2 regions of the Dorea sp. AM58-8 genome follow, and region 2 is predicted to be linked to the other one. Evidence: a T-box and tRNA genes for the amino acid it is inferred to sense, from the RefSeq annotation. Region 2 holds a T-box; the other holds one or more tRNA genes.
The links. The T-box of region 2 lies ahead of DXA18_RS07505 (valine--tRNA ligase). A T-box ahead of a tRNA ligase gene usually reads a tRNA of that ligase, here a tRNA-Val.
Positions count from the first base shown of each region.

Region 1: it has a tRNA-Val gene. The T-box ahead of DXA18_RS07505 (valine--tRNA ligase) is inferred to sense a tRNA for this amino acid. The anticodon was not compared.

Region 1 covers NZ_QSDM01000017.1:26,600-38,082, reverse strand. The annotation lists gene DXA18_RS11925 (sensor histidine kinase) at 1-498, opposite strand, end outside; gene DXA18_RS11920 (response regulator transcription factor) at 470-1,183, opposite strand; gene DXA18_RS11915 (GNAT family N-acetyltransferase) at 1,300-2,322, opposite strand; gene ispF (2-C-methyl-D-erythritol 2,4-cyclodiphosphate synthase) at 2,323-2,874, opposite strand; tRNA gene DXA18_RS11905 (tRNA-Met) at 3,039-3,112, opposite strand; tRNA gene DXA18_RS11900 (tRNA-Val) at 3,162-3,234, opposite strand; gene DXA18_RS11895 (acetate/propionate family kinase) at 3,360-4,541, opposite strand; gene gdhA (NADP-specific glutamate dehydrogenase) at 4,684-6,018, opposite strand; gene DXA18_RS11885 (phosphoribosylformylglycinamidine synthase) at 6,312-10,124, opposite strand; gene DXA18_RS11880 (TIGR01906 family membrane protein) at 10,265-10,966, opposite strand; partial or broken gene DXA18_RS11875 (LysR family transcriptional regulator) at 11,045-11,483, shown strand, end outside.
Region 2 covers NZ_QSDM01000008.1:9,246-20,728, reverse strand. The annotation lists gene DXA18_RS07510 (LTA synthase family protein) at 1-1,739, opposite strand, end outside; gene DXA18_RS07505 (valine--tRNA ligase) at 1,754-4,408, opposite strand; T-box leader at 4,500-4,728, opposite strand; gene DXA18_RS07500 (AEC family transporter) at 4,845-5,789, opposite strand; gene DXA18_RS07495 (DUF1848 domain-containing protein) at 5,867-6,793, opposite strand; gene DXA18_RS07490 (HD domain-containing protein) at 6,806-7,345, opposite strand; gene ymfI (elongation factor P 5-aminopentanone reductase) at 7,529-8,263, shown strand; gene DXA18_RS07480 (isochorismatase family protein) at 8,311-8,841, opposite strand; gene DXA18_RS07475 (exodeoxyribonuclease III) at 8,843-9,595, opposite strand; gene truA (tRNA pseudouridine(38-40) synthase TruA) at 9,616-10,350, opposite strand; gene nrdR (transcriptional regulator NrdR) at 10,363-10,833, opposite strand; gene DXA18_RS07460 (PRC-barrel domain-containing protein) at 10,867-11,112, opposite strand; gene arcC (carbamate kinase) at 11,172-11,483, opposite strand, start outside.

The sequences.
Region 1 (11,483 bases), on a different contig from region 2:
ATATACTTTCTCTATCCCTTTTTGTGCTTTTTTTATTGCCTTACTGCACCATCCCGGAATCTGTTTCCCATAGCGCACCAGAAGCACCCGTTCTTTCACATAAGCCGAAACTCCCATCACATAAACCTGACGTACACAGCCAGAACACCAGTAAGCGGCTGCGATAACAGCCATGCCCCACAGCATTTTTCCAGTTCCATCCTCCCGCATCATCAGCCATGGAAGTCCTCCGAACACGCCGGTTCCCACAGCAATGGATCCAACAAGGATTACCAATTCAAGAGGCGCATAAAATATTTTTTCATTGCCCGTCTCAAAAAATCGGAACATCGGAAATATCCACGCAGCCACTGCCATTACTACCATTTCTGCCGCCACATCGTTTGCCGCCTCTGACGTAGTCATATACATGTTATCGAGATTAACACTGAGGCAAAGTACAAAAAGCACCCATATTACCACAAATAATTTATGCCTGTTTTTCAATTTTGTATCCAACTCCCCACACCACCTTCAAATATTTAGGCTCTCTTGGATTGATCTCAATCTTCTCCCGGATATTGCGGACATGAACCATGATTGTATCCGTATTGATCGCTCTTTCATTCCAGACACGCTCATAGATCTCATCTGCCGAAAACACTCTTCCCGGATTCTTCATCAACAGCAGCAGAATCTTATACTCGATGGGAGTCATTTTCACCGATTCGCCATCCACCGTTACTTCCACGGTGTCCTCATTAAGTTCCAGACCTCCTACCGTATACACATGCTCCTGCTGTTCTTTTGCACCGAGTCGTTCCATAAATCTGCTGTACCTGCGGAGCTGGGAGTTCACCCTGGCGAGCAGTTCCATTGGGGTAAATGGCTTCGTCACATAGTCATCGGCTCCCATGTTCAGTCCCAGGATCTTATCTACTTCTTCTGACTTGGCAGAAAGAAAGATAACCGGAAAGTCATATTTTTCCCGCAGCTTTGCCGTCATGGTGATTCCATCCATCCTCGGCATCATGATATCTACGATCGCCAGATGAATCTCTTCCTGGTCAATCACTTCCAGTCCTTCCACGCCGTCCGTCGCCTGATATACCTGATAACCCTGGCTTTTCAGATAAATCTCAATTCCTTCCCGTATTTCCTTGTCATCCTCCACAATCAATACATGATTATATATTCCACTCATTCCAATTCAGCCTCCTGTTTCATCTACGCCTTTAGTATAGGGATTCATTCTTAAAAGAAGCGTTCGGAATTTCCAAAGATTTTCTAAAGAATATTTCCGCACGCTTCTGTTTTCTGCTACACCTCTTCGTCCAGACGAATCTTAGACAATGGTATAATCTTCTTCATTTCTTCCTTCATCCGATCCGACATGGAGACTCCTTCTTCCAGACATATTTCTTTTACTGTCTTTACTCCAAACAATAATTCACCCAGCGCTTCCACCGTCACTGTACCCTCGCTGTTCTCTTCTTTACCGTCCATCAGCATTACGCCAGAATGTTCCGTACCGGTCACTACCACCGTACGGTTATTCTCTTCAATGATCGGATCCGTAATCTGAAAGCACACCGCGGTAAGTTCACGCAGACTCACGGACGACAGCATCCGTTTAGCATCCGTAATACGGATCATAATCTTCGGTGCTTCTTCCTCTTCCTGCTCCGGCACATACGGACAGTTTCCCACTAGATGTCCATTCAGATAATACAGCATCAGCTTTGCATCCTCACTGGCATATTCTTTCATCAGCCGCTCGTAATACATTTCGCTTTTCAGCGTATATACCTGATATCCTTCTGCTTCCAACGCTGCATTTTCCGCATTCACAAGCATCGGAATATCCTGATTTGCCACCGGACGCACCTGACAGGTGATGCCATTTTCCAGCTGTACTTCTCCTCGTTCTCCAATTGGACAATACTCCAACTGTTGCTCATACACTGTACGAAATCCATACGGCGTATAGATTGCTTCTGCCGCTGGCATCAGATAGGTAAAACTCTCACCTTCCCGATACATATCCTTCAACGCCGTCTCTAGCAGTGCTTTCATAAAGCCACGTCCCCGATATGACTCTCTGGTCGCAACCGCCACGATATAATTTGCCTTCTTTTTCATGCCATTTACATTCAGTTCATACGGATTCAGATGCAGCATTGCCTGGATTCCTCCATCCTCTTCTGCCACATAAATCTGATTATCTTTCGTTTTCTCGGTATAATAATAATCTACGAAGCGCTTACTGTCCTCACTGAACACTTCTTCATACAACGGTCTAGTAAGTCCATGCTCTGTCTGCTCCAAATGTCTAACTTTCATCTATTTTGCTCCTTTCGGGCATCCGCCACATCCCTGGCATCCGCTTTCTGCACCAGTATCTACCGCATAGCTGTAATCTCGGATGCTTTCCAGTGCTGCAATCGCCTGGGAGGATATCCCTTCCCCAGTTCCGGTGAAACCGAGCCCTTCTTCGGTTGTTGCCTTAATATTGATCTGGTCTACTTCAATTCCAAGTGCTTCTGCAATATTTTTCCGCATTGCCTCAATATGCGGTGCCATCTTTGGTCGCTGCGCAATGATCGTAGCATCAATATTGCCGATTACGTAGAGATGCTCTTCCAGAAGCCCTCTTACATGCTGTAACAGCTTCACGCTGGAGATTCCTTTATATGCCGGGTCTGTATCCGGGAAATGCTTCCCGATATCCCCCAGTGCCGCTGCTCCAAGCAGCGCATCCATAATCGCATGGATCAGCACATCGGCATCTGAATGACCAAGAAGTCCCTTTTCATACGGTATCTTCTCACCGCCAAGGATCAGGTCTCTTCCTTCTACTAATTTATGGACATCATATCCCATACCTATTCTCATATATATCATCCTCCCTGGATATTTTTCGTAGTTTCTGTCTGCTGTATACGCAGGCAGGGTTCTCCTAAAGGATAGCATATGTATTCTGCTTTTTCAAAAAAAGTTTTCTACACGGAGGCTTATTGCACAAAAAAAGAAGCTCACATTCGCGAACTTCTTTTCAGTAGCGGGAACTGGATTTGAACCAGCGACACCACGGGTATGAACCGTGTGCTCTAGCCAACTGAGCTATCCCGCCATACTCTATATTCAGTTCTTATCGAACTGCTCACAGCTTGTTGCTGTAATGGGACCTACAGGGCTCGAACCTGTGACCCTCTGCTTGTAAGGCAGATGCTCTCCCAGCTGAGCTAAGATCCCTTTCGTTCAGCAGGTTAAGTTGTTTCCCTCAACCTGCTTCGCTATTATACAATTATTTTAAGGCAAATGTCAACACCTTTTTTGAAATTTTTTTTAAAAAATATTTTTATATACTTTTCACGCAATTATAAGGCATATGTTTTCCGTGCCACGCCCAGTTCTTCATTAGCCGGAATCACTTCTATTGTCACCGGAGAATCATCTTTAGAAATACATGCCGCCTCGTTACCGATCGCCTGATTCTTCTCTTCATCAATCCAGATCCCCATGTGTGCAAGCTTGCCACACACCTTAGATCGGATAGTTGCATTATGCTCGCCGATACCTGCTGTAAACACCAGGTGATCCAGTCCGCCAAGCTCTGCATAGTACATGCCAATATAACGCACAATATCGTTACAGAATATATCAACAGCAAGCTTTGCCCTCTCATTGCCTTCTGCCGCAGCCTCTTCTACCAGACGCAGATCGTTGCTCACACCGGAGATACCCTGCAGTCCTCCGTTCTTGGTTAATCCGTATAATACATCATCCAGATCCATGCCTTCTTTCTGTAAGAATGGAATAATAAATGGATCAATGTCTCCGCAACGGTTAGAATTATTGATTCCTACCTGCAGCGAGATTCCAAAGCTGGTGTCTACGCTCCTGCCATCATCAATCGCACACAAAGAACAGCTTCCACCTAAATGACAGGAAATGGTTTTTCCTGTAGATCCGTATTTTTCTGCCACTGTATCAGAGATATATTCATGGGATGCCCCGTGATAGCCGAGTCTGCGGATACCGTATTTCTCATACCACTCATAAGGAATACCATACATATAACGTTCTGCCGGAATGGTTCTATGAAATGCCGTCTCAAACACGCCAACAAGCTTCGCATCCGGTGTCAGCTTCTGAAACTGACGGATTGCACTCAGATAAGGTGTATTATGTGCCGGAGCAATCACCATATAATCCTCCATGCCCTGCAGCACGTCTGGCGTAAGCTCATGCACTCCATAATGATCCTTCGACAGCACCGTCTTAAATCCTACTCTCTCCAACTCGTCCAGAGAATTTAATACTCTGTGCTCCGGATCCAACAGACAGTCCAGGAACTTCTGAATACCGTCTGTATATGTAGGAATGCACTGCTTTTCTAACTTCACCGCATATTCTTCCGCGTCCTGATAATGAAAGATTGCATTATCTTCACTTCCCACACGTTCAATCTTGCCTGTTGCAAGCACACGCTCTTCCGGCATATCAAATAATTTAAACTTCAGCGAGGTACTTCCCGCATTACATACTAATACCTTCATAAAAGCCTCCTTTTACTCATTCATGCATCCTAAAATCTTGAATTAACTATAGCATAAAATGAAAAAGGATGCCACAACACATTATATGTTATGGCATCCCATCATTCTATATCAGATTACAATCTGTGATTCTAAATCGAAATTAGCAGATTCCCTGAGCCAGCATTGCATTTGCTACTTTCTCAAATCCGGCAATGTTAGCACCTACTACGTAGTTGCCCTTGTGTCCGTATCTCTCAGCAGCATCTACCATGTTGTGGCAGATATTTACCATGATTCCCTGAAGCTTAGCATCTACTTCTTCGAATGTCCAGCTCAAGCGCTCGCTGTTCTGAGACATTTCCAGTGCAGATGTTGCAACACCGCCGGCATTAGCTGCTTTACCAGGTGCGAAAATAACTCCGTTCTCCTGCAGGTACTCTGTAGCTTCCATTGTAGTAGGCATATTAGCACCTTCTGCAACCATCTTGCATCCGTTAGCAACAAGCTGTTTAGCATCTTCAATGTGAAGTTCGTTCTGTGTAGCACATGGAAGTGCGACATCACACTTAACAGACCATACGCCACGTCCTTCATGATATTCTGAATTCGGACGGTAATTCTTATATTCTGTCAGTCTTGCACGTTTTACTTCTTTGATCTCTTTCAGTGCTGCCACATCAATTCCGTCCGGATCATATACCCAACCTGTAGAATCACTACATGTAACAACCTTAGCACCAAGCTGCTGTGCTTTTTCAATAGCGTATGTAGCTACATTACCAGCACCAGATACAACAACCGTCTTGCCTGCAATATCATCACCATTAACTTTCAGAAGTTCTTCTGTCAGATACAGAAGTCCATATCCTGTAGCTTCTGTTCTTGCAAGTGAACCACCGTATGTAAGTCCTTTTCCTGTCAAAACTCCTTCGTATACGTTACGGATTCTCTTGTACTGTCCGAACATATATCCGATCTCTCTTGCACCTGTTCCGATATCTCCTGCAGGTACGTCTGTATCAGCTCCAATATGCTTGCAAAGCTCTGTCATGAAGCTCTGGCAGAATGCCATAATCTCTCTGTCAGATTTGCCCTTAGGATCGAAATCTGAACCACCTTTACCTCCGCCGATCGGAAGTCCTGTCAGGGAGTTCTTGAAAATCTGCTCGAATCCAAGGAACTTGATAATACCGATGTTTACTGATGGATGAAGTCTGATTCCTCCCTTGTATGGGCCAATTGCACTGTTAAACTGTACACGGAATCCCTTGTTGACCTGAACCTGTCCGTTATCATCTACCCAAGGTACACGGAACAGAATCTGTCTCTCTGGCTCAACAAGTCTTTCGAGAAGAGCCTCTTTACGATATTTCTCTTCGTTAGCATCAACGATTGGCTTCAGTGACTCCAACACTTCTTTTACTGCCTGATGGAACTCTGGCTGTGCCGGGTTCTTTTCAATAACTTTTGCAATAACCTCATCAACGTATGACATTCTTTTGTCCTCCTAATTGCATATATTTTTCTCATATCATATTATATTACGAACCATCAAAAAACAAGAGGTTTTTTTGCTGTTTTTTGTTTTTTTTGCAATCCAATCTCCGTTTTCCTGCAAAAAAGACAAAAATAATCAATTCTTTTGTCCCTATTTTATACTATTTATTCTCGCATACCATCTATAAACTATAAATGCTTTATTTTCGAATCTGCCACATTTTTTGCATCAACGCACAGACAGCCCTCCGGGATATACTTCCCAGAGGGCTGCCACACATTTCAATCAACTTATTTAAAATACTCTACACCTGATTCAAATACTTTCATATCCTGCTCACCATAGATATTAATTGCTACAGAACGTCCTCGTCTCTCGGAATGCGCCATCTTACCAAGCACTCTTCCGTCCGGGCTTGTGATTCCCTCGATCGCGCAGTAAGATCCATTAACATTCCACTCTTCATCCATAGTAATATTACCCTCTGGGTCACAATACTGGGTTGCTACCTGTCCATTTGCAAAGAGTTTGGCAAGCCATTCTTTGTTAGCGACAAAACGTCCCTCTCCATGAGATGCAGGATTGGTATATACTCCGCCAAGCTCTGCTTTCTGAAGCCATGGAGATTTATTTGTAACCACTTTGGTATATATCATCTTGGAAATATGGCGTCCAATCGTATTGTATGTCAGTGTCGGTGCATTCTCATCCTGTCCTACGATATCTCCGTTTGGTACAAGACCAAGCTTGATCAGTGCCTGGAATCCATTACAGATACCAAGTGCCAGACCATCTCTCTCATTCAAAAGCTTCTGCACTGCCTCTTTCAGTTTTGCGTTCTGGAATGCAGTTGCAAAGAATTTGGCTGATCCATCTGGCTCATCACCTGCACTGAATCCGCCCGGGAACATGATGATCTGCGACTGACTGATTGCTTTTTCAAATACTTCTACCGAATCACGGATATCTGACGCATCCATATTGCGGAATACCTTGGTGATCACCTTTGCTCCGGCGCGCTCAAATGCCTTGGCACTGTCATATTCGCAGTTGGTTCCAGGGAATACCGGGATGAATACTGTCGGCTGTGCGATCTTATGCTCGCATACATATACCTTAGATGCACGGAACAGCCCATCTTCTCCAAGTTTGCCATCAGAAGACTTCTCTTCTCCCACTTCCGGAACTGCACTTCCTGTCTCTTCTCCGGATACGGTCTTAAATACTCTTTCCAGAGTCTCTTTCCATGCGTCTACTGCTTCTTTCATTGTGATTATGGTATTACCATATACAAAGTTCGGCTCTGCAGTCACTTCACCGATCTCAACATATTCAAATCCAAGTTCATCAATCTTATCAGCTTCCACCTCAGCCACGATATCTGTAAATGCCGGTGCAAATAACTGACCTGCCGGAATCTCGTCAGACAGCTTCACACCCATGCTATTACCAAATGCCATCTTGCTAACTGCCGGAACTACACCGTGACGATCCAATACATATGCAGATAATACCTTACCTGTATGCACTCCCTCCGAGAACTTCTCGTAAACTGCCATCAGTTTCTCATAATCCGGAAGATCATACTCTGCCTTTGGAGTCTTGATCCAGATCAGCTTGCTTCCCGCTTTCTTAAGTTCCGGAGTAATAATATCTTTTTCTTTTGCCACATCTACTGCAAATGATACCAGTGTCGGCGGTACATCAATATCCTCAAATGTACCTGACATACTGTCTTTACCTCCGATAGACGGAAGTCCAAATCCAAGCTGTGCATCATATGCGCCAAGCAGTGCTGCAAACGGCTGGCTCCATCTGTGCGGGTCTTCTGTCATACGACGGAAGTACTCCTGGAAAGTAAAACGAATCTTCTTATAATCTCCACCTGCTGCCACAATCTTAGCTACAGACTCTGTCACTGCATAGATTGCACCATGGAACGGGCTCCAGCTCGACAGATATGGATCAAATCCATAGCTCATCATCGTTACAGTATCACAGTCGCCCTTCAGTACTGGAAGCTTCGCGACCATTGCCTGTGTCTCTGTCAGCTGATATTTGCCGCCATGAGGCATGAATACAGAACCAGAACCAATGGAACCGTCGAACATCTCTACCAGACCCTTCTGTGAGCATACGTTCAGGTCTTTTAATGTCTCCAGCCATTTCTCCTTTACATCTGTCACTTCCACTTCATCTGTGAGAATTGTATCTGCACGGTTCGGAATATCTACTGCTACCATAGTCTCCTGATGTGCTCCGTTGGTATCCAGAAATGCACGGGACAGATTCACGATATCCTTGCCTCTCCAATTAAGCACCAGTCTTGGATCTTCTGTTACAACCGCCACCTTAGTAGCTTCCAGATTCTCTTCGCTGGCATATCCCATAAATTCATCTACATCTTTTGGATCTACGACAACTGCCATACGCTCCTGAGATTCGGAAATTGCAATCTCAGTACCATCAAGTCCTGCGTATTTCTTAGGCACCTTGTCCAGATCAATCTGCAGACCATCTGCAAGTTCACCGATTGCTACAGACACGCCACCTGCTCCAAAGTCATTACATTTTTTAATCAGACTGCTGACTTCTTCTCTACGGAACAGTCTCTGAATCTTACGCTCTGTAGGTGCATTACCTTTCTGTACCTCAGCACCGCAGGTCTCGATAGACTCTTCTGTGTGTACCTTAGAAGAACCGGTAGCTCCACCACAGCCGTCACGCCCGGTACGTCCACCAAGAAGAATGATGATATCTCCCGGATCTGAAGTCTCACGGATAACCGCACGTCTCGGTGCTGCTCCCATAACTGCTCCGATTTCCATACGTTTAGCCACATAATTCGGATGATAAATCTCTTTTACTGCTCCGGTTGCCAGTCCGATCTGGTTACCGTATGAGCTATATCCATGAGCTGCTTCACGTACCAGTTTCTTCTGCGGAAGCTTACCCTTAATCGTCTCTTTTACAGATACTGTCGGATCCGCTGCACCAGTCACACGCATAGCCTGATATACATAGGTACGTCCTGACAACGGATCACGGATTGCACCTCCCAGACAGGTAGCAGCACCACCAAATGGCTCGATCTCTGTCGGATGGTTGTGCGTCTCATTCTTGAAATTCACCAGCCACTCTTCTTCTACACCATCAACAGTTACAGGTACTACAATACTGCAGGCATTGATCTCGTCAGACTCTTCCTGATCCTGTAACTTTCCTTCTTTTTTCAACTTTCTCATTGCCATCAGTGCAAGATCCATCAGGCAGACAAACTTATCTTCTCTTCCCTTAAAGATCTCACTGTGATCAGCAAGATACTGCTTATATGCACCTTCAATCGGCTCTCTGTAATCACCATCACCAAAAGTTACATCCTTCAATTCTGTAGAGAATGTTGTATGACGACAGTGATCTGACCAGTATGTATCCAGTACCCGGATCTCTGTCATCGTCGGATCTCTGTGCTCTTCTCCTGCAAAATAATTCTGAATATGGCAGAAGTCACGGAATGTCATTGCAAGTCCCAGTGAATCATATAATGCTTTCAGATGTTCTTCATCCATCGTCTGGAATCCATCAAATACCTTTACATCCTCCGGCTCATCAAACTTTGTGATCAACGTCTCCGGCTTCTCTTCTTCTGCTTCTCTGGAATCTACCGGATTAATGCAGTGATTCTTGATTGCCTCTAACTCTTCTGCTGAAATACAGTTATCGCCTTTTCCATGAATAATATAAGTCGTAGCTGTACGGATAACCGGCTTCTCATCCTCCTTAATAAACTGCACACACTGCTCTGCCGAATCAGCTCTCTGGTCAAACTGTCCCGGAAGGAACTCTACAGAAAACACACTGTCTCCCTGCATGACCGGAACACTCTCTTTCCATAAAATATCTACCGGCATCTCAGCAAAAATACCTCTGCATGCCTTCTCAAACGTCTCATCAGACAGGTTCTCTACGTCATAGCGAATCAGGACTCTTACACTTTCTACATCCTTAATTCCAAGATAGCCCTTAATCTCATGTAACAGACCCTTTGCCTGAACTGCGTATTCTCCCTTTTTTTCAACAAACACCCGTTTTACATTACTCATAAAACTTCCTCCATATGGTTCTTCTCTACTAAATGTTGCTGTAAGGCCGGACGCCTTCTTATCTATGTCTTATCATACCACGCCTGATGTTATTAATGAAATTAATATAACTTAACTCTTTTATAAGTCTATCTAATCACTTAATTTTTCTTTTTATGTTTCTCCATGAAGATGCAAACTGCAGATACAACCCCTAATACTGCCAGACTTCCTACAAAAAATCCTCCGATCCGGAATACGAAATCATAAAAGAATCCCTCCGGAAGCATACGGATCATATAGTCTGTCGCCGGGTCAAACATCCATTGATCATTATCAAAAAATATCTCATGAAAAATGCGAAAATATTTATCAAAATCTGAAGCAAACAGTCCTCCTAACACTATTGTTATCACACCAGTAATGCCAAGTGTCACAAAATACGCCCTTGGAAGCAGCTTTATCATATCTGCTTTCCGTGCCGCCAGCAGTATCAAGATCAGCAGTACTGCCACCAGCATAATATTACGTATCTTAAGTCCTCCAAGAAACAGATTCTTTACTTCTCCCATATGAAACCTGTCCTGTTCATTGAAGAAATCCTGTGTTTCACCATCTACATCTGTAATTACCGAAAGTTCTGCCTTATTTCCGATCAGATATGCCATCATCTGGTCTGTCACATCCATAATGTTATCCATCGTCATATTCAGACTGTCTGCCACCTGATACTTCTTATATTCTCTTTCATAGAATCTGTACTGACTATCACCATAGATTGCCACTTGAAAACTGGTCAGCAAAAGTACACCTATCAGTAAAAACATCATAATCACTGCAGAAATCTTCTGTGTTTGCTTCATTTTATTTCTCCTTGTCTATTCTTTATTGTCATTCCATCCTTTTTCCCTTATAATATTTCCTAATGGGAGGAATTTGCAATGGATATTAATTATGAATTATATAAAGTATTTTACTATGTAGCAACTACTTTAAGCTTTCAGAAGCTTCTAAAAAGCTCTACATATCTCAATCGGCAGTCAGCCAGTCTATTAAAGCGCTGGAAGGAAAATTGTCTCAGACTCTCTTCATCCGCAGCACTAAGAAGGTACGCCTGACTCCGGAAGGCGAGATTCTGCTCCGTCACATCGAACCGGCGATCAGCTTGATCCGCCGTGGCGAATCACAGCTTCTGGAATCCATCACTACCGGTGGACAGATCCGAATTGCTGCCAGTGACACAATATGTCGGTATTTTCTGGTGCCATATATTGAACGGTTTCATCAGGCATTCCCGAATCTGCATATCAAGGTTATCAATGCAACTTCTATCCGCTGTGTCGATATCCTGAAAAACGGGCAGGCAGATTTTATCGTCGT
Region 2 (11,483 bases):
CGTTCAAATACCTCTGACATGATCTGATATGCAGGAATGTTCTTATCCTGCTGCTCCAGACCAATGTTATCCCAGATTACGTAATTGGTGTTGTACAGGTAACGGCTCTTTAAGTCTTCTGCCTGCAGTCCCATGGTCGGCAGATGGTCTCCATAGAATACGATCACTGTCGGTTCGCCACGGTCTTCCACTGCTTTTACCAGATCCCCTGCAAACTTATCCATCTCATAGACCTGATTCACATAGTATTCCCATTTATTCTTCAGTGCCTCGTTCTCGATTCCCTCAACCTTAATCTTCGGGTCTTCGATGACCTGCTCTTCCGGATAATCACCATGTCCCTGTACGCTGATGGTCATCAGGAAATCCTGCTGCTCGGTAGTGTCCATTGCTTCCATCATGTGCTGAATCAGCACTTCATCTTTCGCCCATCCATTCGGTGTGGTCTGCAGGATATTCATAAATTCCTTACTGGTAAATGTATCATATCCGGCATTGTTGTATACACGGGCACGGCTATAGAAGTTACCACCGTTATTATGCAATCCATGAGTTCCATATCCCAATGCGCCCAGTGCTGTTGCCGCACTTTCCGCAGTCTTTTCTTTCAGATAAGTCTTAAATGGATATTCTCCCGGTCCGAAGAAACGCATATTCATACCGGTCATAACCTCAAACTCGGTATTCGCGGTTCCGGCGCCTACGGATGGCACCTTGAAATATCCGGACGAATAATTCTTATACATCTCATGCAGATTCGGGCATGCATCCTCAGATGTTGTAAAAAATTCTGCCTCATCTACATCAAAATAAGACTCTAACTGCACGAAGATGATATTCGGCAGATCATCTGATGCACGGGAGGTCTCATTGACTGTAATCTCACCGTTATTGCTGATCCTCTCCATTTCCTCTTTACTGTAGCCTGTCGGCTCATCAATGCCTGTGTTAAACACACTGGCCATAAAACAATATGGAAGACCATAATCCTGATAAGCAAATGCAATATTTCCGAAATAGTTAGATACCACACGCTGATCCAGTGCAATCTGGCTGACGATCAGATATGCTCCGAAGCTGACTCCGATACCGATCACTGCCAGCCATCTGCGAAGCTTACCTGTGTACTGTCCGCCGCGGCGCCACATGGATATGATCCATACCACAACCGCCACGATACCAACCGCGATCATAATCAGCTCAAATGGATCAAAGTAGTTATTGATCAACTGAACTGCGTCCATCGCTACCTTTAAGTCCTGCGCATTAAACGGTGTTACACGCTTGATCAGCATATAGCCGTTGCAGACACCAAGGATCAGCCACAATACACTTACAATAATTCTGGCAAATACCCGTCGTCGGAACAGATAGACGATTGAAAATGTCGCAAATATCATGAATGCATTATACAGGAACACCAGTGGTGAATTTACCATATAATCCCATGCCTGAAACAGAGAATGTCTGGATATGGCTTCGATAACCAGATTGATCACACATGCAAGCAGTGCATGGCACAGGAGTGACAGTCGGTTCATCCACATATAAACCGGCTTCATCTTTTTCGCAAATGCGCTGTTCCTGCGCTCTTCCAAGATCCGCTCCCTGCGCTCTTTCTTCGCTTTTCTCCAGGCAATAATGTCTTCTTTTTTCAGGTGCCGGATCTTATAGATTGTCCCCTTAATATCCGGCTTTTTTGGTTTTTTCAGATGTAGCTTAAAATGAAGCTTTTTCAATTCAATCACCTTACTTACATTTTTTCTTTCAGTCCGGCAAGACGCTCCTGTACCTGAGCAAGCATCTGCTGATATTTTTCCAGTTTCTCACGCTCTTCCTGTACCTTTGCTTCCGGTGCCTTGCTGACAAACTTCTCATTGTTCAGCATGCCATTTGCACGTGCGATCTCTTTCTGAAGTCTTGTCTCTTCTTTAGCAAGACGTTCGATCTCCTGTGCAAAGTCAATCAGTTCTTCCATCGGAAGATATACGGTTGCATCCGGAACTACAATAGATACGGCATCATCTGCAATGCCGGTCTTGTCTGTCTGGATCACAAAGTCATTGGCTGCTGCCATCAGTTTCACTGAATCTTTCAGACTCATAAGTCCCTGGCTCAGCTTTGCATTTTCGCATACTACATAAATCGTAGCCTTGCGTGAATTCGGTACATTCATTTCTGCACGTACATTACGTACGCCTCTTACAATCTCTTTGTAATGGTTCAGTACGTCTTCAGCCTCCGGGAAGCTTGCTGCTTCATCGTATACCGGCCATGCAGACATCATCAGTGATTCCTCTTCCGGAACCAGCTTGCTGTAAATCTCTTCTGTTACAAATGGAATGTATGGATGCAACAGCTTCAGGGAGGTCTTCAGTACTTCACGCAATGTCCACAACGCAGCATTTGCTCCCTTTGGATCTTCCTCTGCATGATACATACGATACTTGGCGATCTCAATGTACCAGTCACAGAACTCATCCCATACGAAATCGTATACCTTAGAAAGGGCAATACCCAGTTCGAATTTATCCAGGTTCTCTGTAACGTCCTTCACCAGTGTATTGCATGCAGACAGAATCCACTGATCTGCCGGCATCAGTTCAGAGGCTTCCGGCTTCGTTACATTCTTTCCATCCATATTCATAAGGATGAAACGAGACGCATTCCATACCTTATTGGCAAAATTACGGCTTGCCTCTACTCTTTCATTATAGAAACGCATGTCATTACCAGGCGCATTACCTGTGATCAATGTCATACGAAGTGCATCTGTACCATACTGATCGATAATATCCAGCGGATCGATACCATTGCCCAGAGATTTACTCATCTTACGTCCCTGTGAATCACGTACCAGTCCATGGATCAGTACCGTGTGGAATGGTGACTTGCCAGTGTGTGCATATCCGGAGAATACCATACGGATTACCCAGAAGAAGATGATGTCATATCCGGTTACCAGTACATCCGTCGGATAGAAATAATCCAGATCTTCTGTCTGTTCCGGCCATCCCAGCGTAGAGAACGGCCACAGTGCTGATGAGAACCAGGTATCCAGTGTATCCTCATCCTGTGTCATGTGTGTACATCCGCATTTCGGGCATACAGATGGTTTCTCTTTAGCAACTACCATCTCGCCACATTCGTCACAGTAATATGCCGGAATACGGTGTCCCCACCAGATCTGTCTTGAAATACACCAGTCACGAATGTTCTCAAGCCAATGCAGATAAATCTTGTCAAAACGCTCTGGTACGAACTTCAGGTCGCCGTTCTTGATCGCTTCGATCGCCGGCTTGGCAAGCTCATCCATCTTAACGAACCACTGCTGTTTGATCAGTGGCTCAACCGTTGTATGGCAGCGGTCATGTGTACCTACATTATGAGAATGTGGAACCACTTTAACCAGAAGTCCCTGCTCCTCCAGTTCTTTTACCATAACCTTACGCGCTTCGTAACGGTCCATACCTGCGTATTTACCGCCGTTTTCATTGATCGTACCATCATCATTCATGATGTTGATCTCTGGCAGATTGTGACGCTTACCAACCTCAAAATCGTTAGGGTCGTGTGCTGGTGTAATCTTAACCGCACCTGTTCCAAATTCTTTATCTACATAGTAATCTGCTACAATCGGAATCTCTTTGTTAACCAGTGGCAGAATTACATTCTTTCCTACCAGCTCTTTATAGCGCTCATCATCCGGATGTACTGCGATCGCAGTATCACCAAGCATAGTCTCCGGACGGGTAGTAGCGATCTCAAGGTAATCATCACTTCCTACGATCGGATACTTGATATGCCAGAAATGTCCATCCTGCTCCTCATGCTCAACCTCTGCGTCTGACAGAGAAGTCTTACATACCGGACACCAGTTGATGATTCTGGATCCCTTATAAATGTATCCCTTCTTATAAAGATTGATAAATACTTCTTCAACAGCCTTAGAGCATCCTTCGTCCATGGTAAAACGCTCGCGGTCCCAGTCACAGGATACGCCAAGTTTCTTAAGCTGCTCCTTGATCGTTCCGCCGTACTCTTCTTTCCACTGCCAGGTTCTCTCCAGGAACTTCTCACGTCCCATTTCCTTCTTATCGATACCTTCTTCTTTCAGCTGATTGGTAACCTTAACCTCAGTTGAGATTGCAGCGTGGTCTGTACCCGGTACCCACAAAGCATTATATCCCTGCATTCTCTTATAACGGATCAAGATATCCTGCATCGTGTTATCCAACGCATGTCCCATATGCAGCTTACCTGTGATATTCGGCGGCGGCATAACAATGGTAAATGGCTTCTTGCTTCTGTCTACTTCTGCGTGAAAATACTTCTTTTCACACCACTTGCTGTACAGCTTGTCTTCAATCGCTTTCGGATTGTAAGTTGTTTCAAGATTCTGACTCATGTTCTTTCTCCCTTTTCTCTTTCAATAGATCATTATACTGTTTCACATGTAAGGGTATTTTAAAATATAAAAATCACCCTTTATGTATTAAATAAAGGGTGACTTAATCATCACGGTACCACCTTTATGACGCAGAAAACCTTCTGCACGCTCATCTTATTCTTTAACGGGAACGACTCCGGGACAGCCTACTGATACTGTTCAGCCATCCAGCTCCGAAGCTACCTTCTGTATCTCGCTTCCCGGACGGTCTCACAGCCAACGAACCATCCTCTCTGTCGGTGCATCCGATACATACTCCTCTTCATCCTGGCCTTTCAACTGCCCGCACATGAAAATAAATCAAAGTCGAGCCTAAACTATTGAATATGATAGCCATTGGATGTCGATTTGTCAAGGAGTTTAAAAAATCTTCATAAACTCTTAATATAGGAAATCAGATCAGTCCCATACTTCTCAAAATATACAGCCATCCCGTCAGAGTAAATGCACTGCACAGTGTCGTCAGCATGATAACACCGGACGACAACACTCCTTCATGTCCCATATTTTTCGCCATGACAAAGCTTGAGACGGTCGTTGCAGATCCAAGCATAACCAGAATCGCCACCAGCTTCTCCTCACGGAATCCCATCTGTACTGCAACCGGCAGGAATATTGCACAGAATCCCACCAGTTTGATAAATGCCGCTACGACAGTCGGCTTCACTTTGCTGAGTGCCTTACCAAAATCGAATGTTGCTCCCATCGCCATCAGTCCCATCGGTGTAGCCATACCGCCCACGCTGGATACTGCTTTATTCAGAATCGCCGGCATCGGCAGATGCAGTGCTGACCACGCAAGACCTGTCACAATGCCAAGTATGATCGGATTCGTTACAACACCTTTCAATGTCCGTTTCCACATTGCACGGTCTAATCCCTGCTGTCCCGGTTTAAAAAGTGACAGCACCAGAACTGCCATTACATTATACAATGGCACACTGCCGATGATCATCAGCGGTGCCATACCAGCTGTGCCATAGATATTCTGGATAAATGCGATTCCAAGAAGTGCCGCACTGCTTCGGTAAGATACCTGAATAAATTCTCCTTTGATTGAGCGATCTGACCATAAGCAAGATACTGCCGCTGCAATCGTAATACTGCATACTGTTACTACAAAGCAAAATAACACAAACCGCATATCCCATACTTCAGAGAAATCCACCGTCGCCAGGTCACCAAACAACAATACTGGAAGCGGTACACGGAAGACGAATTTATTCATCTTAGATGCAAATCCGTCATCAATCCATCCAATTTTATTAAAAAAGTATCCCAGTACCATCATCAGAAATACCGGGATTGTTGCGTTCAAACTAAATATTAAATTATCCATAATTTCCTCATTCCATTATAAAGATTCTACTGTACTTGCTTCTGCTATAGAAACCATGCGTAAAAGCCGCGCTGACATCACATAAAATCAAACAGTGACATCTGATTATCCCTCTGCAGATGCATCTTCCGGTCTACGATCGTCTCATCCCCATGAAGATGTCCGATCATGATCGGTGACTGCGGATCATGCATACTGTGCCTCTTAACTGCGCTATCAAGACTTCCCGTGGCATAGCAATAGCCACACCCATGAATGCAGGTGTCATACATGCCAATATCTATGCTCTCTACGCACTTGCACACTTTCCGCTGTCCCTTATCCTTTTTCACATCCAGAGAATATCCGGCGATCCTCTCGACCTTCTCTCTGTCAATACATGCACCCGGATAAATGCCATACGGGATCAGATCTACTGCTTCCGCACAGGTATAAATAGGAAGATTATATGTTTTCGCAATAGCACCCAGTTTCTCTGCCAACCGAACGATTTCTTCCTGTTCCGGTTCCACAAATGGACAGCCTCTGTATTGATCCACAAAGCTGATAATACACCTTTCTGTATATTTATGCAACCACTCACACATCATCTCAAACTTCTCTGTATGATACTGCAGCGTATAAACATCATTTAAAATAATCGGGTCAAACCTCCAGTCTACCCGATCTCTTCCTATTCTTTCACTCAGCAAAAGAAACGTAGCCATACTCTCTTCCATAGTCGGAAGATTCGGCTCCAGATCTTTGCCATAATCTGTAATTGTCATTTCAAAATAATAAGGGAAGCCAAGCAGATCGATCATCTTGAGATAAGGCAGCATCGGCTCAGGGTTCTTCGTCCAGAACACAAAACAGTCCACCGTCTCCGGGGACAGTTCAATCCTGCTGACCTTTTTTCTGTTGTACGGATTCGGAACAAGTACTTCTCCTCCCACCAGTCGGTTCATAAACCACTCCGGATACAGGGCAGGAATATCTGTCCGTCTGCTAGCACTTATAATCATCTCTGGCTCTCCCTATTTACCAAAATTCGCTTCTACCAACCTGCAATATTCTTCATAAGCAGGCTCTCCGGCAAATACATCGCGAAGCGCATCCCGCACTCCTTTATAATACCAGCCAATCATACTCTTATCCTTCATTCGGAATCGATTCCAAAGTTCTTCCCCATATACCGGATAATCACGGTTAATGTCTCTCATATTAGACAACTTATCTGCCAGCGCAATCTTCTGTACATCCGGATCAGCTTCCTTAATGTGACATACTGTTCGGTTCTTACGCTCGATCCAGGTCTTGGACTTGTCCTCGCTCTCCTGCGCTACCAGCTTAGCCACCCGTTCTGAAAACTCTCTGGAAATGACCTCTTCCGTCACACCTTCGCAGTCTTCTATGGTATCGTGAAGATAAGCTGCACTGATGACTTCTTCATCTGTCGTCATAGAGCAGACGATATCTCCCACTTCAATCGGATGTACGATGTAAGGTCGTCTGGTTCCCTTTCGAAATTGTCCTCTGTGTGCCCTGGTTGCAAATTCGATTGCCTTATCGATCATGCTTTTGTACCTTCTCCTTGTATTCGCTTCTGATAGTTTCTGATAATTTCTGTTTTTATTATCCGGCAATTTTCTACTGTCGTCAACCCCCTCATTCCGTATGTTCACTATTCATTGCTTTTATTTTCATTCTGGATACGGTATACTATACTTACATCATTGTGATTGGAGCGCAATAATTCTATGAATCAGAAATATATACTAGTAACAGGTGCTTCCCGCGGAATCGGGCGGAGCATCGCCTTAAAATTCGCCAGAGAAGGATATCATGTTTTCTTAAACTGCCGAACTTCTCTGAATGAACTTGAAGAAGTACAAAATAAAATCCTGAGTATGCCCGGCGGAAGCTGTACTATAACTACCGGTGATGTAGGTGATCCGGATCAGGTGCGCCGGATGTTTCAGGAAATTCATAAAATATGTCCCGGCTTAGATGTACTGGTCAACAATGCCGGTATCAGCCATATCGGACTTCTGATCGACATGACTGATAACGAATGGGATCGTCTGCTAGCTTCCAATCTGTCGTCTGCATTCTACTGCTCCCGCGAAGCACTGAGAGATATGGTCTCTGCCAAATCCGGACGGATCCTGAATATCTCTTCCATGTGGGGAACTGTCGGTGCTTCCTGTGAAGCTGCTTACTCTGCTGTCAAATCCGGCATGAACGGACTGACCAAAGCACTTGCAAAAGAGTATGCTCCCAGCCATATTGCGATAAATGCACTTGCATGCGGTGTTATTGATACAGAGATGAATCATCAGTTATCCTCTGAAGAACGCGCTACACTTGCTGAAGACATTCCGGCAGGACGATTTGCTGACCCAGATGAAGTTGCAGATCTTGCATGGCAGATTATTAACAGTCCGGAATACATGACCGGACAAGTCATAGGAATAGACGGAGGGTATATCTAACAAACGTTAGATATACCCTCTTACTTTTCTTTTATGCTTCTTCTCTACTACTTTACAATCTTTAATATCTCTTTGCTGAGCGGCGTTCCCGCTTCTTTTAATAACTCAAATAATATCGCTTCACTGCTCGTAAGAACAGCACCTTCCTGTTCTGCTCTGCGGATTGCCATCTCGCGGTCACTCTCTCTTCTGCTTCCAATGCAGTCTGTCACAAGTACAGGCACATACCCTGCTCCCGCCAGATCGATCACCGTCTGCAATACACAACAATGTGCTTCCATTCCGCACACCAGAATATACTTCTTATCATGAATCTTCGGCTCTGCCACTTCCAGTGCACTGAAAGAAATCTTATCCAGATATTCTGTCTCTCCAGATGCTTCCCAGACCTCCGGCACAGACATCCCCAGTCCCTTCGTATACTGCTGTGTTACAGTCATCGGAATCTCCAATGCTTTTAAGCCCCGAAGCAGAATCCGCACGCGCTCCATCAATGCCTCATGGTCTGCAATCACAGGAACCAGTCTCTCCTGAAAATCTACGATCAATGCTGCCGTATGTTCTCGTTCTATTCTCATATCACTTCATCTCCAGCACGACAGGACAATGATCCGAACCCATCACATCTGTCAGGATCTTCGCATCTACCAGTCTGTCTTTTAATGCCTCGGATACACAAAAATAGTCAATTCTCCATCCGGCATTTTTTGCTCTGGCACTGAACCGATATGACCACCAGGAATAGATGCCCTCTGCATCCGGATAGAAATAACGAAATGTATCGATAAATCCCGCATCCAACAGTTCGCCAAACTTGCCACGTTCTTCATCGGTAAAGCCTGCATTCTTACGGTTGGTCTTCGGATTCTTGAGGTCGATCTCTCTGTGAGCGACATTAAGATCTCCACAGAACACCACTGGCTTCGTCTCTTCCAGTTTCTTCAGATACGCCAGAAAATCCTCTTCCCATCTCATACGGTAATCCAGTCTCGCCAGCTCACTCTGTGAATTTGGCGTATACACAGTGATAAAATAATAATCTTCAAATTCCAGTGTGATCACTCGGCCTTCCTGGTCATGCTCCTCAATCCCAATGCCATAAGATACACTAAGCGGTTCTTTTTTTGTAAATATTGCTGTTCCTGAATACCCTTTCTTTACAGCGTAATTCCAGTACTGATGGTACCCCGGCATATCCAGCTCCAGCTGCCCCGCCTGCAGCTTGCTTTCCTGAATACAGAATACATCCGCATCCAGTTCCTGAAATACATCCACAAATCCCTTTTTCACGCAGGCACGGATTCCATTTACATTCCATGAAACAAACTTCATGTCTCATCCTCCATCTGTCTTTAGTAATATACTTTTCTGAGGAAAAGTCCTCTGGCCGGTGCAAGAAATCCCGCCATGCTTCTGTCTTTTGCTTCCAGCACAAGCGGAAGATTCGACGCTTCTCTCTTACCTGCCCCCACTTCGATCAGTGTACCGGTAAGAATTCTTGCCATATGATACATGAATCCCGATCCATAATAAGTAATGCGCACTTTATCTCCTGCCCGCACTACCTTGATACTGTAAATCCTTCTTATTGTATCTCTCGTCTCACGGTTATCTGTAAAGCTTGTAAAATCCTTCGTTCCGACCAGATAATCCGCCGCATCACGCATTGCCTCAATATCCAGCTTGACCGGATAATGGTAACAATACTTCCGGGAAAATACATCAGGTTTTTCCCGGCAGTCTATATAATATTCATACTTCTTTCCCTTGGCACTCTTTCTGGCGTGGAATCCATTGCGCACCAGTTCCACCCGGATGATACGTATATCTTCCGGCAATGAACGATTCAATGCATCCTTCAGGTCTTCCACATCGTACAGCTTCGACAGCTTCACGCTGGCCACCTGACCACGTGCATGCACGCCACTGTCCGTACGTCCGGAACCGTCTACCTGTACACGGTATCCTACCATACGTCCGATGGTCCATTCCAGGATATGCTGGATCGTATTGTCCGTCATAGCCTGGCGCTGCCATCCCTGATAACGTGTGCCGTCATAGGAAATGGTCATCTTATATGTTCTCATACATTACTCCGTCTATTTATCCCCCTTTGAACGATCCAACATCATCTTCTTAATCTCGTCCATAAAGGTGTTCACATCCTTAAACTCTCTGTATACAGAAGCGAAACGTACATATGCCACTTCGTCCAGTTCTTTCAGCTCATCCATAACGATCTCACCGACATCTGTACTGGAGACCTCTTTTGCTTCCAGATTAAAGATCTTAATCTCAATCCGCTCTACTGCCTTCTGGATCGCCTCAGCAGATACCGGACGCTTATAGCACGCACGGATAATGCCTCGTTCAATCTTGCTTCTGTTATACTGTTCTCGATTGTTATCTTTCTTAATAATGATAAGCGGAATCGTCTCTACCTTTTCATAAGTTGTGAAACGTTTTCCACATTCATCGCAGGATCTTCTTCTGCGAATCGCACTGCCATCCTCCGCTGGTCTGGAGTCAATCACTCTGGTGTCAGGGTGGTTACAATATGGGCACTTCATTATAAGTCTCTCCTCTTCTCAGTCTGCTGTACCTCAACACGGTTTCTTCTCATGCATTTCTACCAATATAATATCCGGGCCGATCCTCTTGATACACTGAAATGGTATCACAAGCTCTGTATCTTCTCCAAACAGGAAACAGAACCTGCCGCCCTTAGGCACTATGATTGCTTCGATACAGCCACTGCATTCATCAAATATCAAATCAGTCACATATCCGATCTTACTGCAATCACAGGAATTGATGACTTCCTTTTTCTGAAATTCACATAGTCGCATACGATCACCTCTCTACAGTATATGCAGTAAAAAGGTGATCGGCGCATCAGCTTCTTTAATTATCGGATAATAGTTCCTGTCTTTCCTTTCAACCCTTCCATCAATTTATCGTAAGATGTAATGATGGCTTCTCTTCCTTCCCGCTGCTCGATAAATTCTACCGATGCACGGAACTTCGGAAGCATGTTGTAGACACCAAAATGTCCCTCTTCCATGTACTGCTTTGCTTCCTCTACGGTAATCTCTCCGAGTTCTTCTTCATTCTCTTTACCCAGATTGATACATACCTTTTCAACGCTGGTCAGAATAATCAGTTCATCTGCGTCTAGTTCTTCTGCAAGCTTACCCGCTGCCAGGTCTTTTTCAATTAC